Thiorhodovibrio frisius: one gene and its partners. The protein of the gene in region 1 interacts with the protein of each later gene in a pairwise test. Links are inferred from orthologs where the notes say so. Each region holds a gene or a part of one and is shown in the gene's direction. Other genes may lie near its edges.

The links.
Region 2: the proteins of rlmB (region 1) and Thiofri_RS06060 interact in binary tests that used the Escherichia coli proteins (3 or more experiments, as listed by UniProt). The link is inferred for Thiorhodovibrio frisius from one-to-one orthologs.
Region 3: the proteins of rlmB (region 1) and tsaE interact in binary tests that used the Escherichia coli proteins (3 or more experiments, as listed by UniProt). The link is inferred for Thiorhodovibrio frisius from one-to-one orthologs.

What each region holds. Positions count from the first base shown.
Region 1 is NZ_CP121471.1:736,573-742,742, forward strand. Bases 1,564-4,421 are described here. They hold rlmB (23S rRNA (guanosine(2251)-2'-O)-methyltransferase RlmB), read left to right. Parts: upstream 1,564-2,500; coding sequence 2,501-3,343; downstream 3,344-4,421. Other genes in these bases: rnr (ribonuclease R), read left to right, coding at 1,564-2,448; Thiofri_RS03740 (TonB-dependent receptor plug domain-containing protein), read left to right, coding at 3,360-4,421. Also shown: more of rnr, read left to right, coding at 199-1,563; more of Thiofri_RS03740, read left to right, coding at 4,422-5,447; Thiofri_RS03745 (YfiR/HmsC family protein), read left to right, coding at 5,431-6,069; Thiofri_RS03750 (GGDEF domain-containing protein), read left to right, coding at 6,059-6,170. UniProt on the Escherichia coli protein: Specifically methylates the ribose of guanosine 2251 in 23S rRNA.
Region 2 is NZ_CP121471.1:1,263,432-1,269,678, forward strand. Bases 3,313-6,247 are described here. They hold Thiofri_RS06060 (NAD(P)H-hydrate dehydratase), read left to right. Parts: upstream 3,313-3,985; coding sequence 3,986-5,509; downstream 5,510-6,247. Other genes in these bases: queG (tRNA epoxyqueuosine(34) reductase QueG), read right to left, coding at 3,313-3,699; tsaE (tRNA (adenosine(37)-N6)-threonylcarbamoyltransferase complex ATPase subunit type 1 TsaE), read left to right, coding at 5,506-6,078; Thiofri_RS06070 (N-acetylmuramoyl-L-alanine amidase), read left to right, coding at 6,241-6,247. In the rest of the region: protease SohB, read left to right, coding at 1-85; Thiofri_RS06045 (HAD-IIA family hydrolase), read left to right, coding at 164-1,072; Thiofri_RS06050 (2Fe-2S iron-sulfur cluster-binding protein), read right to left, coding at 1,136-2,587; more of queG, read right to left, coding at 2,584-3,312. UniProt on the Escherichia coli protein: Bifunctional enzyme that catalyzes the epimerization of the S- and R-forms of NAD(P)HX and the dehydration of the S-form of NAD(P)HX at the expense of ADP, which is converted to AMP.
Region 3 is NZ_CP121471.1:1,267,724-1,274,034, forward strand. What follows is about bases 1-2,999. They hold tsaE (tRNA (adenosine(37)-N6)-threonylcarbamoyltransferase complex ATPase subunit type 1 TsaE), read left to right. Parts: upstream 1-1,213; coding sequence 1,214-1,786; downstream 1,787-2,999. Other genes in these bases: Thiofri_RS06060 (NAD(P)H-hydrate dehydratase), read left to right, coding at 1-1,217; Thiofri_RS06070 (N-acetylmuramoyl-L-alanine amidase), read left to right, coding at 1,949-2,999. Also shown: more of Thiofri_RS06070, read left to right, coding at 3,000-3,316; Thiofri_RS06080 (hypothetical protein), read right to left, coding at 3,671-3,856; Thiofri_RS06085 (BLUF domain-containing protein), read left to right, coding at 4,149-4,595; Thiofri_RS06090 (PAS domain S-box protein), read left to right, coding at 4,664-6,311. UniProt on the Escherichia coli protein: Required for the formation of a threonylcarbamoyl group on adenosine at position 37 (t(6)A37) in tRNAs that read codons beginning with adenine.

The sequences.
Region 1 (6,170 bases):
GGCTGCCGGCGTCTGTCAACTCGCGCGTTGCCCGGTGACTTGATACCCAAACGACATGGATGCGGCCCAAAACCGAAAACGCCAGTGTGACTCGATATCTGACTGGCCGCTTTGATATTAAAAATCGCTTGTCAGCACACCCGGCGGCTTCGGGTACGTTAGACTAGCCGTTTTTCTCAGCCGGAATTATCTTCCATCGTGGCCAGACGCAAAAACTCCCAGTCCGCCAAAGTGCTTGACCCACACCGCGAGCGCGAGGCGAGGAAGTACGATAACCCCATTCCCAGTCGTGAGTTCATTCTCGAGACCCTGACCGAGCGCGGGGTGCCGATGGACGCCGCGGGCGTGGCCAAGGCGCTTAGTCTGTCCGACCCCGAGGAGCAGCTGGCACTCGAGCGGCGTCTGGGTGCGATGGTGCGCGATGGGCAACTGGTGCGCAACCGCCGCGATGCCTTCTGCCTGGTCAATAAGAAGGATCTGATCGCCGGGCGGGTGATTGGCCATCCCGATGGCTTTGGCTTCCTCAAGCCCGATGAGGGCGGGGATGATCTTTATCTGTATCCGAAGGAAATGCGCGCGCTCTTCCATGGTGATCGCATTGTTGCGCGGGTCACCGGGCGCGACCGGCGCGGGCGGCTCGAGGGTGCGGTGGTGGAGATTCTTGAGCGCAATACTCAGTCGGTGGTGGGACGCTTTTATGCCGAAAGCGGCGTTGGCTTCGTGGTGCCGGATAACAAGCGTATCCCCCACGACATTATTATCCCCAGCGATCGGGCGGGAGCAGCCACCAAGGGCCAGATCGTGGTGGCCGAGATCACTGATCAGCCCACCAAGCGCACCCAGCCGCTCGGGCGGGTGCTGGAGGTGCTCGGCGATCACATGGCCGCCGGCATGGAGACCGACATTGCCATTCGCGCCCACGATCTCCCTGTCGACTGGCCCGAGGCGGTGCTGCAACAGATCTCTGGCTTAAGCGAAGAGGTGCCGGAAGCGGCCAAGGCTGGGCGTCTGGATCTGCGCGATTTGCCGCTGGTGACTATCGATGGCGCCGATGCGCGCGATTTTGACGACGCCGTTTATGCCGAGCGCAAGCCCAAGGGTTGGCGGCTTTTGGTGTGCATTGCCGATGTCTCTGCCTATGTGAGCCCCGGGGATGCGCTGGACCAGGAAGGCCGTGCGCGCGGTAATTCGGTCTATTTCCCTGATCGCGTGATTCCCATGCTGCCGGAGGTGCTCTCCAACGGGCTCTGTTCGCTTAATCCCCAGGTTGATCGGCTGTGCATGGCCTGCGAGCTCTATGTGAACCGCGATGGCAAGGTGACCCGTTCGCGCTTTTTCGAGGCGGTGATGCGCTCGGCGGCGCGGTTGACCTATGAGCAGGTCGCCGCCATGCTCGAGGGCGACGCCAAACTATGCGATCAATATGCGCAGCTGCTGCCCCATCTGCATGAGCTGCATCAGCTGTTTCAGTCGCTGCTCGAGGCGCGTGGCGAGCGCGGTGCCATCGATTTCGACACGGTCGAGACCCAGTTCGTCTTCAACGAGCAGGGCCGGCTTGAGGGCATCGAACCGCGCACTCGCAATGACGCGCATCGCATTATCGAGGAATGCATGCTCGCGGCCAATGTCGCCTCCGCGCGCCTGTTCGAGCGCAAGAAGATGCCGGCGCTGTTCCGTATTCACGAGCAGCCCAAGGCGGAGAAGCTCTCCGACCTGCGCGAGTTCCTCGCCGAATTGGGCCTGAACCTGCCCGGTGGCGACAAACCCACCGCCAAGGACTATGGCACCTTGTTGGATTTAGTGCGCGAACGGGCGGATTTTCATTTGATCCAAACCGTACTGCTGCGCTCCATGCAGCAGGCCATGTACAGCTCGGACAATGTTGGTCACTTTGGCCTGGCGTACGAGGGCTATACCCATTTCACCTCGCCCATTCGCCGCTATCCGGACCTGATTGTGCACCGCATCATCAAGCATATTCTGGCGGGTGGCAGCGTGGCGGATTTGGACTACTCCAAGCCCGAGTTACAACAGATTGCTGAGCACTGCTCGGGCACCGAGCGGCGCGCCGACGAGGCCACCCGCGATGCCGCCGACTGGCTGAAATGCGAGTACATGCGCGACAAGCTCGGCGAGCAGTTCGACGGCACCATTGTAAGCGTCCAGGGCTTTGGCCTGTTCGTCGAGCTCGACGATGTTTATGTCGATGGCCTGGTGCACATTACTGCGCTGGATAACGACTTCTACCACTTCGACCCCATCGGCCACCGACTCAATGGCGCACGCACGGGCCAAGTCTATCGGCTCGGCGACCGGCTGCGGGTGCAGGTGGCGGCAGTCAATCTCGATGAGCGCAAGATCGACTTCGTGCTGGCACCCGCGGACAAGAAGTCCGAGGGCGCCAAGCGCTCCCGCCGTCGCGGCAGCCGTAAACGCGCCGCTAGCTGAACCGTGGTCGCAGCGGACTAGCGCAGAGCAAGGGAGAGCAGAGCGAATCACCATGGCCAAGGGGAATGGGAACGCCAAGGCGGGTGGCAGGGGCAAAGCGGATGGCGCGAGTAAAGCCTGCGTCAGTAACGCGGATGGACTGGTGAGAAGCGCAGGTGCCGCGGTCGTGATTGGCATCAATGCCGTGCGCGCGGCCCTGAGCCAGGGCGGGGTGCGCGAGCTGTGGCTTGACCGCGCCCGGCGCGATCGTCGTCTGAATGAACTGGTCGAGCAGGCGCGCGCCGATGGTGTGCCCGTGCGCCAGCAGGCCCGGGATGCGCTCGATGATGCCGCCCGTGGCGGTAATCATCAGGGTGCGCTGGCCTGGACCGATGCGCCCGCCGCTCGCACCGAGGCCGATCTGGACCAGTTACTTGCGGCCGGCCCGCGCGACCCGCTGCTGCTGGTGCTCGACGGCGTCACCGACCCGCATAATCTGGGCGCCTGCCTGCGCTGTGCCGACGGTGCCGGCGCACTCGCGGTCATTGCCCCGCGCGATCGCGCCGTGGGGCTGAATGCCACGGCGGTCAAGGTGGCCAGCGGTGCCGCGGCCAGTGTGCCTTTCGTGCAGGTGACCAATCTGTCCCGCACCTTGACCCAGCTCCAGGAGCGCGGGTTCTGGGTTCTTGGGTTGGCTGGCGAGGCATCGCACAGTCTGTTCGAGCTCGATTTAAAGGGCCCGCTCGCACTGGTGCTCGGCAGCGAGGGTAAAGGCATGCGAAGGCTGACGCGCGAGCACTGCGACCAGCTCGCGGCCCTGCCGATGCGCGGTCAGGTCGAGAGCCTGAATGTCTCGGTCAGCGCCGGGATTTGTCTCTATGAGGCTGTGCGCCAGCGGTTAGCGGCTGCGGCTTAAGCCGAGACCAATGGCAATGTCTGCAGCTCAACCTTATTTTGGAGGCGTCTTGATCAGCTGCGCGCAATTTTCGTCTCTTGGCGCCTGGACGCGCCAGTCCCTGACGGCAACTGTCTTGCTGACATCTCTGCTCAGCGCGGCGGGTTTCGCCAGCGAACGGGCTGGGGAAGTCGCGGACACCGAATCGCTCAATGACCTGCTCTCCATCATCGACCAGCAGACGCAGCTTGCTACCAAAAGCGGCATGAATGCCGATTATGTGCCAGGCATGGCGACGATTTTAACCGGCGATGATCTGCGCGCGCGCGGCGTGCGCTCGGTCAGCGAGGCACTGGCGCTGGTGCCTGGCATCAGCCAGGCCATCGAGATGACCGGCGAGCGCCAGATTCTGAGCCGCGGCATCGGCTACGGCTACGCCTCGGGCAATCTCAAGATCCTGCTCGATGGCGTGTCGATGAACGCCACCCTCTATGCCACCGCCAACCCGGTGCTCAACATTCCCATCGAGCAGGTCGAGCGCATCGAGGTGATTCGCGGCCCCGGCGCCTCGGTGCATGGGGAGTATGCCTTTGCTGGCGTGATCGATGTCATCACGCGCACGGGCGACCGCGAAGTCTCGGCCTCGGCGATGGAGGACGGCGATTACGGTGGCGGCCTGATGTGGCACTGGGCCGACCCCGAACGCGATCTGGCGTTGTCGGTCAATGCTTACGGGTTGGATGGCGACGGCGGGGTTGATGTCGCCACCGATGCGGCCTTCAACCTCGGCATGCCCGAGATCTCCAATGCCCCGGGCCTCTCGAATGAGTCGCATCGCTATCGCGGACTCTTTGCCGACATCCGCTGGGGCGCTTTCTTTGGCTCAATCAAGCTGCTCGATGACGACTACGGCGACTATTTCGGCATCAATCACTTTTTGCCGCCGGATGATGACCGGCTGGCCTCGCGACAGCGTTACCAATCCTTGCAGCTTGGCACCGATCTGACCTTCAATGCGCGCTGGCGCAGCCGGCTACGGTTCGAGGTACTTCGCTACGAGCGCGACCGCGATGATCTGTTTGTGTTTCCCACCGGCTATTTCTTCGACGACGAGTCGGTAGTCATGAGCCAGGATTATCAGGAAACCCGCTATTTAATCGCCGCTGATACGCACTGGAACCCGAATGATCGCCATCAGGTCCTCTTTGGTCTGGAAGCCAGTCATGTGGAGGTGGACGAGGCCACCTGGGACTGGCCAGCGGCGTTTGAAATCGACTTCCCCTGGCTGGATGACCAGCGCAACCGGCGCATCCTGAGCGCGATCGTGCAGGATGAATTCCGCCTCAACGAGCGGCTGACCCTGACCGGCGCGCTGCGTTTTGATGACTACAGCGATGTCGGCTCGCATCTCAGCCCGCGGCTGGCGGCAGTTTGGCGCATCGATGCCGAGAACATCATCAAGGCGCAGTATGCGCGCGCCTTTCGCCCGCCGACCTTCTACGAGCAGGAATACTCCGCCACCGATGACATCGGCTTTGGCGAGATTGCGACCTACGAACTGGGCTACATCCTGAAAAAGCCGACCTGGGAAGGGCGGGTGATTGTGTTTCACTCCGAGTTGACCGACCCGATCGTCTTCTACAGCCCCGAGAGTGCCTATGCCAATGTCGCTGATGCCCGACTGCAAGGTGTGGAGTTTGAGTATCAGCAGCGCCTGCGCCGCGATCTTAAGCTCGATGGCAACCTGTCCTATGTCCAAACCCGAGATGAAAGCAGCGGCCGCTCGCTGCCCGGCGGCACCAACCTGCTGGCGAATCTGGCGCTGATCTGGCGCCCGGCGCCGGCCTGGACTCTGGCCGCGCAGCTGGCCTATGTTGGCGAAACTGAGCGCCGCGAGGACGATGACCGCGACCCGCTCGAGGCCTATACCACGCTGGACCTGACGCTCAGTTATGCCAAACCCGGCTCGGGTCCCTTCGCACGTCTCGGGGTCAAGAATCTCGCCAATGCCAATGTGCGCTACCCCGATCAGGAGGCGAGCGCTGGCGGTGTCGACTGGATCTACGCTGACGATTACCCCCGTCCCGACCGGCGCTGGTGGCTCGAGCTTGGGTACGCGTTCTGATCGCGTGATCCCGCCCGAGTCAGGCTCCAGTCCTGGCAGTCCGCGCATCTCCGCGCGGCGGCGTCTGCCTGTTGCCTTTTTGTGTCTGGTGCTGGTGGGTGTCGCGCTAGCCCAGGCAGCGGCGTTGGCGGGCGGCCTGTGGCCGGAGGAAGAGCAGCGCCTGCGGGTCGGGCTCAAGCTCTTTCCCGCCGTGCTCGGCGCTGTAGAGGACCTGAAGCGGGACCACAGCCGCGATGGCCAGTTGCATATTGCGGTTGGCTACCAGACGCTAGATGCCAGCGTGCGTGAGGTGGTGAGCTCCATTGAGGAGGTTGGGGAGGTGCAGGGGCTGCGGCTTAAGGTCAGACCCGTACCCATTGCTGACTTGCTTGCGGAAGCGGACGCATCGCTGGCCGCGGTGTTCGTGGCGAGCGTCGGGATGGCCTCGGCACAGTTGCAGCGTCTGTCTGAAGGGCGCGGCGTTCTGGTCTTTTCCCCTTTTACCGGCGATGTGGCTCGAGGCGCGGTGGCTGGCGTCTATGTTACCGACCGCATTCTGCCAGCGGTCAATCTCGCGCAGGCCGAACGCGCCGGTCTGCGGTTCAAGGCGTTTTTCCTGCGGGTTGCCCATCATGAGGAGTAAGCGCGGCTTTATGGGTTCCCTGCATCGCTCGCTGGCATTCGAGCGCAATCTAGCGATTTTGTTCGCCAGCCTTGGCGTGCTGCTGATGGCCTTGATGACCG
Region 2 (6,247 bases), 530 kb from region 1 along the record:
CTATCAGGTTAAGAAGAAACCGCTTGAGCGCCTGCTCGGCTCCTTGCAGCTTAAAGCCGCGCGCTGGCGCAATGCACTCCGGTAGGCAGGGGCAACTGTATTCGCCCCATCGCAATGGAAGTGAAATCCGGCCGCCCGCCGGAAATCCCCAAGAGCCGCGCCAATGCCCCCAAGCCATTCGGACCCCGAAGCCAGATTGACGGCGCCACTCATTACCCCGTCCCAACTCATCGAGCGCTACGACGGCTTTCTGCTTGATGCCTATGGGGTGCTGCTCGACGATACCGGCCCGCTACCTGGCGCGGCGGACTTTCTCGCCCGCCTTGATGCCGCTGGCAAGCCCTGGCTGATTGTCACCAATGCCGCCAGTCGTCTGCCGCAACAGCTCGCGGCCGACTTCACCGCCAAGGGGCTGGCGCTCGACGCTCAGCATCTGCTGACCTCCGGCATGCTGCTCCAGCCCTATTTTGCCCGCCATGGTCTGCAAGGCGCCTCCTGCCTGCTGCTCGGCCCGCCAAGCGCCCAAGGTTATGTGACTCGCGCCGGTGGGCGGCTGATTGAGGACGACCAGGACGCCGAGGTGGTGGTCATTGCCGACCAAAACGGCGTGCGTTGGCCCGAGGACTTCAATCGTGCGCTCAATCTGATCATGCGCCGTCAGGCTGGTGGTGAGTCCATCCATCTCTTGTTGTGCAATCCCGACCTCATCTTCCCCTGCGCGCCCGGTGCCTTCAGCCTGACCGCTGGCGCCATGGCCGTGATGCTTGAGACCGTGCTCAACGCCCATCATCCCGACCAGCCCATCGCCTTCGAGCGCCTCGGCAAACCCTGTCGGCCAATTTTCGACCAAGCCAGGCAGCAGCTCGGCGTTCAGCGGCCGGTGATGATTGGCGATCAACTCGGCACCGACATTCGCGGTGGCCTGGATGCGGGCCTGGACGCGGTACTGGTTGGCACCGGTCTTGCAGGTGGCGCCCCGGTGATTCCAGCCGCAGGCGGCACCAAAGCCGCAGATCTGCCGCAGCCGACCTGGCAAGTCCGCAGTCTTGTGGACAATCAGATGAGAGTTTGAACATCTTGCCGTGAAGCGGCCGCTTCATGCTCCGGGGCGGTCGGGAGCATGAGCCTTAGGCATCTAAACCGACAGGCTTGCCACAGACTCATCCGCGATGCCCAGGTTGCTGAGTCTGTCGGCTAGGGGCGCCAGTTCTTCGGCTGATCCGGCTAGGTAATAGCTGGCGGTGTTTGGCTCTGGAAGATCGGCGCGGAGCAGGGCAAGCAGGTCCTCGGCAGTGGCATTGACTAATGGGGTGAAGGCGAAGTGGTCGAGCGCATCCTTGAGCGCGCGGCACCAGCCTTCGAGATAAAAACCCTCGGTGCCAGAAGTTGACCAGTACAGATGCAGGCTGGCGGCGGTGTCGATGGACACGGCATGTTCGATCAGGCTTTTGATTGGTGCGATGCCATCGCCGAAGGCGATGAAGACCGCCGGGCCCGGATCAGCCTCGCGCAGCACGAAATCGCCCTGAGGGCCGCTGACCAGCACGGGTGCGCGGCTGAGTGTGCGACTGAAGACGGCATCGCTGAAGGCATCGCGTCCGCGCCGAATGTAAAAGTGCAGAGTGCGGCCATTGCAGGGGCAACTGGCGATGGGCAGTTCAGTTTTGGTGCTGTCCTCCAGTTGTAGTCGCGCGGACTGCCCGGCCATGAACCGCAGGGTCTGGGTGCGTGGCGCCTGCACCTGCAATAGCATGAGATCGGCGTTCTGGTGCTCGACTTTGCGGATTTGGGCGCGAATCTCCTGGTGGGGTAAATCCGCGCTCGAATGCGCCTCGGCGGCCTCCAGCACCAGGTCGGTGACCGCCGTGTGGCAGCAGGCGAGCAAGTAACCCAACTGTTGCTCGCGGGCACTGAGTACATAGTCGTGATTGCGCAGCTTCCACACCTCACCTGACACCACCCGCGCCTTGCAAGAGCCGCAGTTGCCGTTGGCGCAGCCGTAGTTCATGCGCAGCCCCGCGCGCACGGCAGCGTCGAGAATCGACTCCGAGCCCTCGACAAAGAATTCATGCCCACTCGGGATCACCTTGACGCTTGCCGCCATCAGGCGCAGGAAGTTGTCTTTCGCAAACAGCTGTCGGCGTGCCTCGGACTCGGGCGCTTCGGCGAGGGCTGCGCATTGTGCATCCAGCCAGCCGAGCAGACGTTCGCGCGTGTCGCGCTCGGGGATGGCGTGGGTCAACTGGCTGCGCAAATCCGCAATCAACTGCTGTAGCCCATCGGCGCGGCTGACCTGCGCGGAGAGTGCGTCGCTCAGCGCACGCAGGCGCGAGAGCAGCACCTCGGGGCTGGGTAATTGATGGTCCTGATCATTGTCGCGCGGCACCGCGTTGTCCCGGATTTGCTGCACCTGATCGAGCAGGCCGGTGTGTTCCAGGCTGACGTTGGGGTATACGCGCAGCAAATCCTGTACCCGCACCTCACCCTCGAAGGTCTCGATTTCGCCCTGGCGAATGCGTGCCTGTAGAGTGCCGCGGCTAACGCCGGCTAAACGCGCGGCGCGCGAGAGACTAAGCAGATTGATCATGCGCGGGGCTCCTGTTGAGAAGATGGGGTGCCGGGTGCTTTCTCAGAGAGGTCGTCATTCTCGCGCCGCTGGCATTGTCGCGCTAGCGCCCAATGGACATGCTCGCGGATTAGATCGCTCGGGTGGTCGCTGCGAGCTTCCAGCGCTTGGCGTGCGACAGGGGAGGGCGCGGCGTTGCCAAGCGCCACGGCGATGTTACGCAGCCAGCGCTGATGACCGATGCGACGGATGGCGCTGCCCTCGGTGCGCTTGAGAAATTCCGCTTCATCCCAGCTAAAGAGTGCAATCAGGCTGGCGCCATCCAGACCATGACGGGGACAGAAATCGGCTTCTTTCGTGACATGCGCAAAGCGGTTCCAGGGGCAGACGAGTTGGCAGTCGTCACAGCCATAGATGCGGTTGCCCAGCAGCGGGCGCAGCGGCGCGGGGATCGCACCGGCCAGTTCGATAGTCAGATAAGAGATGCACAGGCGCGCGTCCAATTCATAAGGTTTGACAATGGCACCTGTGGGGCAGATATCCATGCAGGCTCGGCAGCGTCCGCAATGACTGGGCAGGGGTTCGTCAATGGGCAGCAGCAGATCGACATAAAGCTCGCCGAGAAAGAACCAGGAACCGGCGCCTGGGTTGATTAAATTGGTGTGCTTGCCAATCCAGCCCAGGCCAGCGGCTTGTGCCAGCGGCTTTTCCATTACGGGTGCCGAGTCGACCAGCGGGCGCCACTGGAAGGGGCCGCTTTCAGCCTCGATGCGCAGGGCGAGCTGTTTCAGCCGCGCGCGCAGCAGCTTGTGGTAATCACGCCCGAGTGCGTAGCGGGAAATAAAGGCCTCGATGGGATGATCGCAAGCGGCCCTGGTGTCCTCCAGCGCCTCTGGCATGTAGTCCATGCGCGCGCAGATCACTCTTTTTGTGCCCGGTAGCAGTTCAGCCGGGCGGCTGCGTTTGCTGCCGTGACGGGCCATGTAGTCCATCTCGCCATGCCAGCCGCGCGCGAGCCAGTCGTGCAAATAGCTTTCGGGGCCGCTCAGCTCGCAGCCGGCGATGCCAACTTGCTGAAAGCCGAGTTCTCGGCCCCAGGTTTTGATGTGGGCGGCGAGGGTGGTGGGTGTCAAGGTCTGCGTGCTCAAGGTGCGAGTGTTTGGGCTTTGCAACCCTTGTTGTTGGGATCATACTGAGATCGATCCGGTTGTGACCAGTCAGGAGGTGAATCGATGGCTACCGCTGTCTTGGAAGGTCGCGTCAGCTTGTTGCAAGACGTGCTCGTGGGTTTGGCCTGTCAGTGCAAGCGCGCGTAAGACTGGGCTTGTGCCCTCCAGTCGGGAAATGCGCTGATGGCGGTCAGACATTCGTCTGGACTGGAGCCCAAACACTGATCAAGGCAAGCCAATGCCGCGTTTGATGCCGAGCACTGAACAACTGCCCTACGCCCTCTACCGGGCCGAACAGGTGCGCATGCTCGATGCCTGTGCCATTGAGCGTTTTGGCATCCCGGGCGAAACCCTGATGGAGCGCGCCGGTGCGGCGTTGTGGCGACTCATCGAACGCGACTGGCCGCAAGCCGGGCGCCTCACCGTCCTGGCCGGCCCCGGCAACAACGGTGGCGACGGCTATGTGCTGGCGAGGCTGGCTCGGAGCGCCGGGCGCCAGGTGCGCTTGGTGCGGCTTGGCGATCACCAACGCCTGAGCGGCGCAGCGGCAGCGGCGGCAAGCGCTTATGCCGATGCCGGTGGCCAGGTCTCGACCTGGCCCGAATGGCCCGAGGCGAGCGATTTGATCGTGGATGCCATGCTGGGCACTGGGCTGACGCGTGTGGTGACTGGCGACATGGCTGCTGCGATCAACCGTGTCAATCAAGGTCGCGCGCCGGTGCTGGCGGTGGATATTCCCTCAGGACTGAGCGCGGACACCGGCTGCATCCTTGGCGCGGCGATTCGCGCGACTGCAACCTTAAGTTTCATCGGCTTGAAGCAGGGCCTGTTTACCGGTGATGGGCCAGACCGCACCGGTTGTATCCAGTTCGACGCGCTTGAGGTGCCGGCGGCGGTCTATGCCAGTACAGTGGCTGCCGCCCGCCGCACCGACTGGCCCAAGGAGGCGGCGCGCATCGCGCCCCGGTCGCGCACTGCGTACAAAGGCAGCTGTGGTCATCTGCTGGTGGTTGGCGGTGCGCCTGGCATGAGCGGTGCCGCGCGCCTGTGTGGCGAGGCCGCGCTGCGTGCCGGCGCCGGGCTGGTGACCCTGGCAACCCACCCCGACCATGCCGCGCTGCTCAACCTGACCCGCCCAGAGTTGATGGTTGCGGCAGTGTCCTCGCCCGACCAGCTCGCGCCCCTGCTCGAGCGGGCAAGTCTGGTTGCGCTTGGGCCTGGGCTGGGGCGGGCTCCATGGGGCCGGGCGCTGTTTGAGTATTTGCTGCAAGCCGAGGTCATCGGGCAGCGCCCGCTGGTGCTGGATGCCGATGCGCTCAATCTGCTCGCCGAACAGCCGCAACGGCGAGATCACTGGATACTGACACCCCATCCAGGCGAGGCGGCGCGCCTGCTCGCCTGCACAACAGCCGAGATCGCACAAGACCGATTTGCGGCTGCTGCTGAACTCCAGCAACACTATGGTGGCGCTGTGGTGCTGAAAGGCGCGGGCACCTTGATCGCCAGCGCCGCACAACAAGCGCCAGCGCTTTGTAGTCAGGGCAATCCCGGTATGGCCAGTGGCGGCATGGGCGATGCACTGACCGGCATCATTGGCGCGCTGCTCGCCCAGGGGCTCCCACTTGAACAGGCCGCCAGTGCCGGTGTCTGCCTGCATGCAGCGGCAGCGGACTGGGCCGCACGCGAGGGTGAACGTGGTCTACTGGCGTCCGATCTCATCGCCGCCCTGCGCGGCCAGTGGTGCCGTCTGGCGGGTTGGGAGCAGGGGCGATGACAGCGCTCTATATCCCCGATGAACCAGGCATGCTGCGCGTGGGGCAAAGTCTGGCGCCGCTGTTATCGCCCTGGCTAGAGACAGGGCGGGGCAGTATCTCGGCAGCACCCAAAGGAGCACTGGTGTTTCTGCACGGCCAGCTCGGAGCCGGCAAAACCACACTGGTGCGCGGCCTGCTGCGTGCTTATGGCGTTCAGGGCGCGGTGCGGAGCCCGACCTATACGCTGATCGAGCCCTATCAGATCAAGCCTCATGGGATTGAACCCAAAGAGATCGAGCCCAAAGAATTCCGGGCCGAACCTGCTTCCAAGCGCATCTTCCACCTCGATCTCTATCGTTTGGCCGATCCTGAGGAACTTGACTATCTCGGCTGGCAGGAGCTGCTCGGCGATGGTGGTCTATTATTGATCGAATGGCCCGAGCGCGGCGCCGGGCTGCTGCCGCCGCCCGATTTCAGCATCAGCATCGAGATGCAGCCGCCGGGCCGTTCGCTGAGTTTTTGCGGTCGTGGCGACTGGCAGCAGGTCGCAACTGCGGCGGCGCGAGCACTGGGGACGGCCAATGCCTAGGCGCGCAAAACCTGCTGCGCGCGCAAGACTTTAAGCAACTTAGAGAAACCCCCGGCAAACATCAGAAAAAATAGACAATTTTGCCGTCCCTTGCTATGCTTTGAGGCACCAGCGTCGAAAATCCTGCGACCTTGGGGTCCGAGGCTTCCTGCGGGGGGCACTATGAAAA
Region 3 (6,311 bases), 530 kb from region 1 along the record:
CAAGCGCTTATGCCGATGCCGGTGGCCAGGTCTCGACCTGGCCCGAATGGCCCGAGGCGAGCGATTTGATCGTGGATGCCATGCTGGGCACTGGGCTGACGCGTGTGGTGACTGGCGACATGGCTGCTGCGATCAACCGTGTCAATCAAGGTCGCGCGCCGGTGCTGGCGGTGGATATTCCCTCAGGACTGAGCGCGGACACCGGCTGCATCCTTGGCGCGGCGATTCGCGCGACTGCAACCTTAAGTTTCATCGGCTTGAAGCAGGGCCTGTTTACCGGTGATGGGCCAGACCGCACCGGTTGTATCCAGTTCGACGCGCTTGAGGTGCCGGCGGCGGTCTATGCCAGTACAGTGGCTGCCGCCCGCCGCACCGACTGGCCCAAGGAGGCGGCGCGCATCGCGCCCCGGTCGCGCACTGCGTACAAAGGCAGCTGTGGTCATCTGCTGGTGGTTGGCGGTGCGCCTGGCATGAGCGGTGCCGCGCGCCTGTGTGGCGAGGCCGCGCTGCGTGCCGGCGCCGGGCTGGTGACCCTGGCAACCCACCCCGACCATGCCGCGCTGCTCAACCTGACCCGCCCAGAGTTGATGGTTGCGGCAGTGTCCTCGCCCGACCAGCTCGCGCCCCTGCTCGAGCGGGCAAGTCTGGTTGCGCTTGGGCCTGGGCTGGGGCGGGCTCCATGGGGCCGGGCGCTGTTTGAGTATTTGCTGCAAGCCGAGGTCATCGGGCAGCGCCCGCTGGTGCTGGATGCCGATGCGCTCAATCTGCTCGCCGAACAGCCGCAACGGCGAGATCACTGGATACTGACACCCCATCCAGGCGAGGCGGCGCGCCTGCTCGCCTGCACAACAGCCGAGATCGCACAAGACCGATTTGCGGCTGCTGCTGAACTCCAGCAACACTATGGTGGCGCTGTGGTGCTGAAAGGCGCGGGCACCTTGATCGCCAGCGCCGCACAACAAGCGCCAGCGCTTTGTAGTCAGGGCAATCCCGGTATGGCCAGTGGCGGCATGGGCGATGCACTGACCGGCATCATTGGCGCGCTGCTCGCCCAGGGGCTCCCACTTGAACAGGCCGCCAGTGCCGGTGTCTGCCTGCATGCAGCGGCAGCGGACTGGGCCGCACGCGAGGGTGAACGTGGTCTACTGGCGTCCGATCTCATCGCCGCCCTGCGCGGCCAGTGGTGCCGTCTGGCGGGTTGGGAGCAGGGGCGATGACAGCGCTCTATATCCCCGATGAACCAGGCATGCTGCGCGTGGGGCAAAGTCTGGCGCCGCTGTTATCGCCCTGGCTAGAGACAGGGCGGGGCAGTATCTCGGCAGCACCCAAAGGAGCACTGGTGTTTCTGCACGGCCAGCTCGGAGCCGGCAAAACCACACTGGTGCGCGGCCTGCTGCGTGCTTATGGCGTTCAGGGCGCGGTGCGGAGCCCGACCTATACGCTGATCGAGCCCTATCAGATCAAGCCTCATGGGATTGAACCCAAAGAGATCGAGCCCAAAGAATTCCGGGCCGAACCTGCTTCCAAGCGCATCTTCCACCTCGATCTCTATCGTTTGGCCGATCCTGAGGAACTTGACTATCTCGGCTGGCAGGAGCTGCTCGGCGATGGTGGTCTATTATTGATCGAATGGCCCGAGCGCGGCGCCGGGCTGCTGCCGCCGCCCGATTTCAGCATCAGCATCGAGATGCAGCCGCCGGGCCGTTCGCTGAGTTTTTGCGGTCGTGGCGACTGGCAGCAGGTCGCAACTGCGGCGGCGCGAGCACTGGGGACGGCCAATGCCTAGGCGCGCAAAACCTGCTGCGCGCGCAAGACTTTAAGCAACTTAGAGAAACCCCCGGCAAACATCAGAAAAAATAGACAATTTTGCCGTCCCTTGCTATGCTTTGAGGCACCAGCGTCGAAAATCCTGCGACCTTGGGGTCCGAGGCTTCCTGCGGGGGGCACTATGAAAAATATTCGACTCATCACCATTCTGCTCATCTGTCTGCTGTCATGGGGCTTAAGCGCCGCCGCTCGGGTCGAGATCCAGGGTGCGCGTCTGTCCAGCCAGAATGAAATGGCCCGCTTGGTGCTCGATACCTCGGGCCCGGTGGTTGAGCACAACATCTTCTCGCTCGACTCACCTGACCGCCTGGTCATCGACTTAGCCGGTGTCAGCCTGTCTGGTCCGCTGCGCCAGCCTGATCCGACCAATCCGCTGCTGACAAGCATCCGCAGCGGCGAGCGCCCCGGGGAGAGCGCCAGAATCGTGCTCGACCTCAAGCGCAAGGTGCGGGTCAAAAGCTTCTGTCTACAACCCGATGGGCGTCATGGTTATCGTCTGGTGGTGGACCTCACACCCAAACCCGAGCAAGAAGTCCGCCAGGAGGCGTTGGCAGAGGCCTCGCGCGGCCTGTCCGGTCATCCCTCGGTGCAACAGCGCTCGGTCAAGCTCAAGGCGCGCGATGTGGTGATTGCCATCGATGCTGGTCACGGTGGCAAAGACCCAGGGGCGGTTGGCCCGCGCGGCACTCGGGAGAAGGATGTGACCCTGGCCATTGCGCGCGTTCTCGCCCGCTTGGTCGATAAAGAGCCCGGGATGCGCGCGGCCATGATCCGCGACAGCGACCGCTTCGTCATTCTGCGCGAGCGCATTCGCATCGCCCGCAAACATCGCGCGGATTTGTTCGTGTCAATTCATGCCGATGCCTTTCGCGATCGCAGCGTACGCGGTTCTTCCGTTTTTACCCTGTCTGAGCGTGGCGCGAGCAGCGAGGCCGCCAAATGGCTGGCTGCACGCGAGAACGAGGTTGACCTTCTTGCCGGCATTGACCTGGGGAAAAGCAACGAAGAAGTCGCTGGCGTGCTGATGAACATGACCCAAAACATGACCATGGAGCACAGCATGCTGGCGGCCAAGCCGGTGTTGGACGAGTTGGGACACCTGGGCAAAATGCACCAGAGTCGCATCCAGTCCGCCGGCTTTGCTGTGCTAAAAGCGCCGGACATTCCGTCCATGCTGGTGGAAACAGCCTTTATTTCCAATCCCGAGGAAGAAAAGCGCCTGCGCGACCCAGCCTTTCAGAACCAGGTCGCGAAAGCCATTCTGGTGGGAATCAAGCGCTACTTCGAGGCCAATCCGCCGCCGCAAACCCTGTTTGCGATGAGAAATGACAGGGGCGCCAGCTCCATCCGTCATGTCATCGAACGCGGCGATACCCTGCTCGATATTGCGCGCGATTATCAGGTCAGCCTGCCATCACTGCGCTCTCTCAACCAGCTTGAGAGCGACCGCATCCGCGTCGGCCAGGTTCTGCGCATTCCTGAAAGCTGAACAACGGCTGACACCGCTCCCTTGCCTGATGTGCCTGAGCGAGCAACACCACGACATCTAAAAGTCGTAGAGAAAAATGCCGATCCCCAATGCTAGATGTCGAACAAGGCGCACAAAAAAGCCGCTATAAAGCGGCTGATTTTGAGAGAGTTGGTGGCTACGGCTAGATTCGAACTAGCGACATCGGCATTATGAGTGCCGCGCTCTAACCAACTGAGCTACGTAGCCAAATAGACTGCTAAGAATGCCATGTTCAGAATCGCAGGTCAAGCACCGGTGCGGGTCTTAGCTGGGCGCGGTTGGCCTTGGTGTGAAACAGCGGTTGCATCTGTCGCCTGGTCGGGCTAGTGAGCGTTAGTCGCTGGTATCGGAGGGGTTGGCACAGCGCAGGGCGAGAAATAGCCGCGACAGGGCGATTGGCAATCCGGGCTTGACCTGCTGTAGTTCGGTCGGTTCCTGCGTCCAGGTGCCGGCTTCGAGATCGAAGCCGACCAGTTCCGCCAGGTTGATGACGTAATCTTTCAGGTCGTCGTTGTTCATACAACTCCTCATGAGATGGATAGATCCGGCGCCAAGGCGGGCCGGTGGGTGCGGTTCCGATCAGCTTCGCAGTGATCGGGTGCGAGTCAAGTGCTGATCATTATCGCGAATCCCAGCCGTTCGGTCATGGTAATTTGCGCGACGCCAGCTCAACCTATGCCTTTGCGTTCGACTTTATGTTGATGATTTTTGTCGACTATTGTACTCTCTGAGTTCCCAAACACTGAATCCGGCCGCGCATCGTCTTGCCGGACTCGCGCCGGCTTGGCGTTAAACAACCCGAGGATTGGCCATGTTCATTACGCGACTCATCTATTGCAGCGAATTATCCGGTGTTGACAAGGATGCGATCACTAACATTCTTCAGGTATCGCGCCAGAAGAACGCCAAGGCTGGGATTACCGGCATGCTGCTTTTTAACGGGGTTTACTTTTTGCAATGTCTGGAAGGTTCGCGTGACGCCGTTAACGAAACCTATCACCGAATTGTCCACGATAATCGCCATTCCCGTCCGGTGTTGCTTACCTGTGAGGAGCTTTCTCAGCGCGATTTTACCGACTGGGACATGGCGTATGTGCCCTGGACCGCTGAGATTCGCAGCATTGTTCGTTGCTTCTCTGTCGACGACGAATTCGATCCATACAAGCTAGGCGCCCAGAGTGCGATCGGGCTGTTTCGCGCGTTGCGAGACCGTCTGCCCGATAACGAATTCTGGTCAAAACCCTTGCAGACCGCTTAATTGGCAGTTGGTGTGATCGCCTTTGTTGTGCGATCAGTCGTTATGATCGTCCGCAACGCAAGAATTCTATGCAACCCCAAAAAACCGGTCATTGCGATGGTTTAACCGCCGACCGCGCCCAAACCGCTGAGCAGGCTCTGGTGGCCAGCGAACGGCGTTTGCTGAGGGTGCTTGATAATCTCGACGCCCTGGTCTATGTCAGCGATCTCGACAGCGACGAGATTCTGTTCGTCAACGCCTATGGCCGTGGCCTGTTCGGCGATATCGAAGGGCAGACCTGTTGGCAAGCGTTGCATGGACGTAACGCACGTTGCGACGACTGCAGCCACGAACATCTGTTTGATAGCAACGGCCAGCCCGGCGGTGTGCGCCACTGGGAAGTGCAAAACGCCCGCAATGGCCGGCGCTATGACTGCCGCGATCAGGCGATTGCCTGGACCGACAGCCATTATGCACGCCTGCAGATTGCCTTCGACATTACCGAGCGGGTCGAGAATGCCGAGCGTCTGGCTCTTGTCGAGCGGGAGTTAAGGGGCGAGCGTGATCTGTTCTCCGCCGGGCCGGTGGTCACTGTTGTCTGGAGTCTGGAGCCGGGCTGGCCCATTCGGCGGGTGTCGCGTAATGCCGAGGCTATTCTTGGGTATACCCCGGAGGAACTCTGCGCGCCCGAGTTTCGTTTTATCCAACTCATTCACCCCGAGGATGTTACGCGCACCAGTGACGAGGTTGCCGCCCACCTGGCCGCCGGTGACCAGAACTTCAAGCAATCCTATCGGCTTGAGGTGCGCGACTGGGTCGGCTTGAGTTATCGCTGGTTTTATGACTTCAGCCAGGTGGTGCGTGCAGCGGACGGCACTGTGACGGAAGTCCGTGGCTATCTGTTTGATCAAACCCGCCTGAAAGAGGTTGAGGACGCGCTCGCGCGCGAGCGCGAGCGCCTGGCCGGCATTATCGACGGCACTCATGCCGGTACCTGGGAATGGCGACCGGAAACTGGCGACTTGTTCGTTAACGCACGCTGGGCCGAGATATTGGGCTACTCCATGGAGCAACTCTGGCCCGTGACCATGGATACCTGGGCCGCTATGGTGCATCCCGAGGACCGCGAGTTGGTGCGTGGCAAGATCTACGCGCATCTGCACGGCAAGACGCCCTTCTACAGCTGCGAAATGCGCCTGCGCCATCGCGATGGTTCCTGGCTTTGGACAGCGGTGCGCGGACGGGTCGCCCAGTGGTCGGTTAGCCAACCCTCGCGCGCACTCTGGATGCTAGGCACCCTGCAGGACATAAACGCGCGCCGGCGCAGCGAGCAGCGCTTCGAGCAGGTTACTGCGCATAGCAGGCTGGTTGCCTGGGAGGTGGATGCCAATGGCCTCTTCACCTATCTGAGCGACGGTGTCGAGCGGGTGATTGGTTACAGCCCGACCGAGTTGGTTGGGCACAAGCACTTTTACGATTTGCACCCGCCAGAGGAGCGCGAGGCATTTAAGGAGGCCGCGCTCAAGGTCTTTGCCCAGCGCCAGGCCTTCGAGGGTATGGAAAACCCCGTCCAGGCCGCCGATGGGCGGCGGATTTGGGTCGAGACCAATGGCATTCCGGTGCTGGACGCTGATGGCGAACTGCGCGGGTACTGCGGCACCGATCTCGACATCACCGAGCGCAAGCGCGCCGAGCAGGCGCTGGAGGCCACCACCGCGCATGCCCAGGAACTGGCAG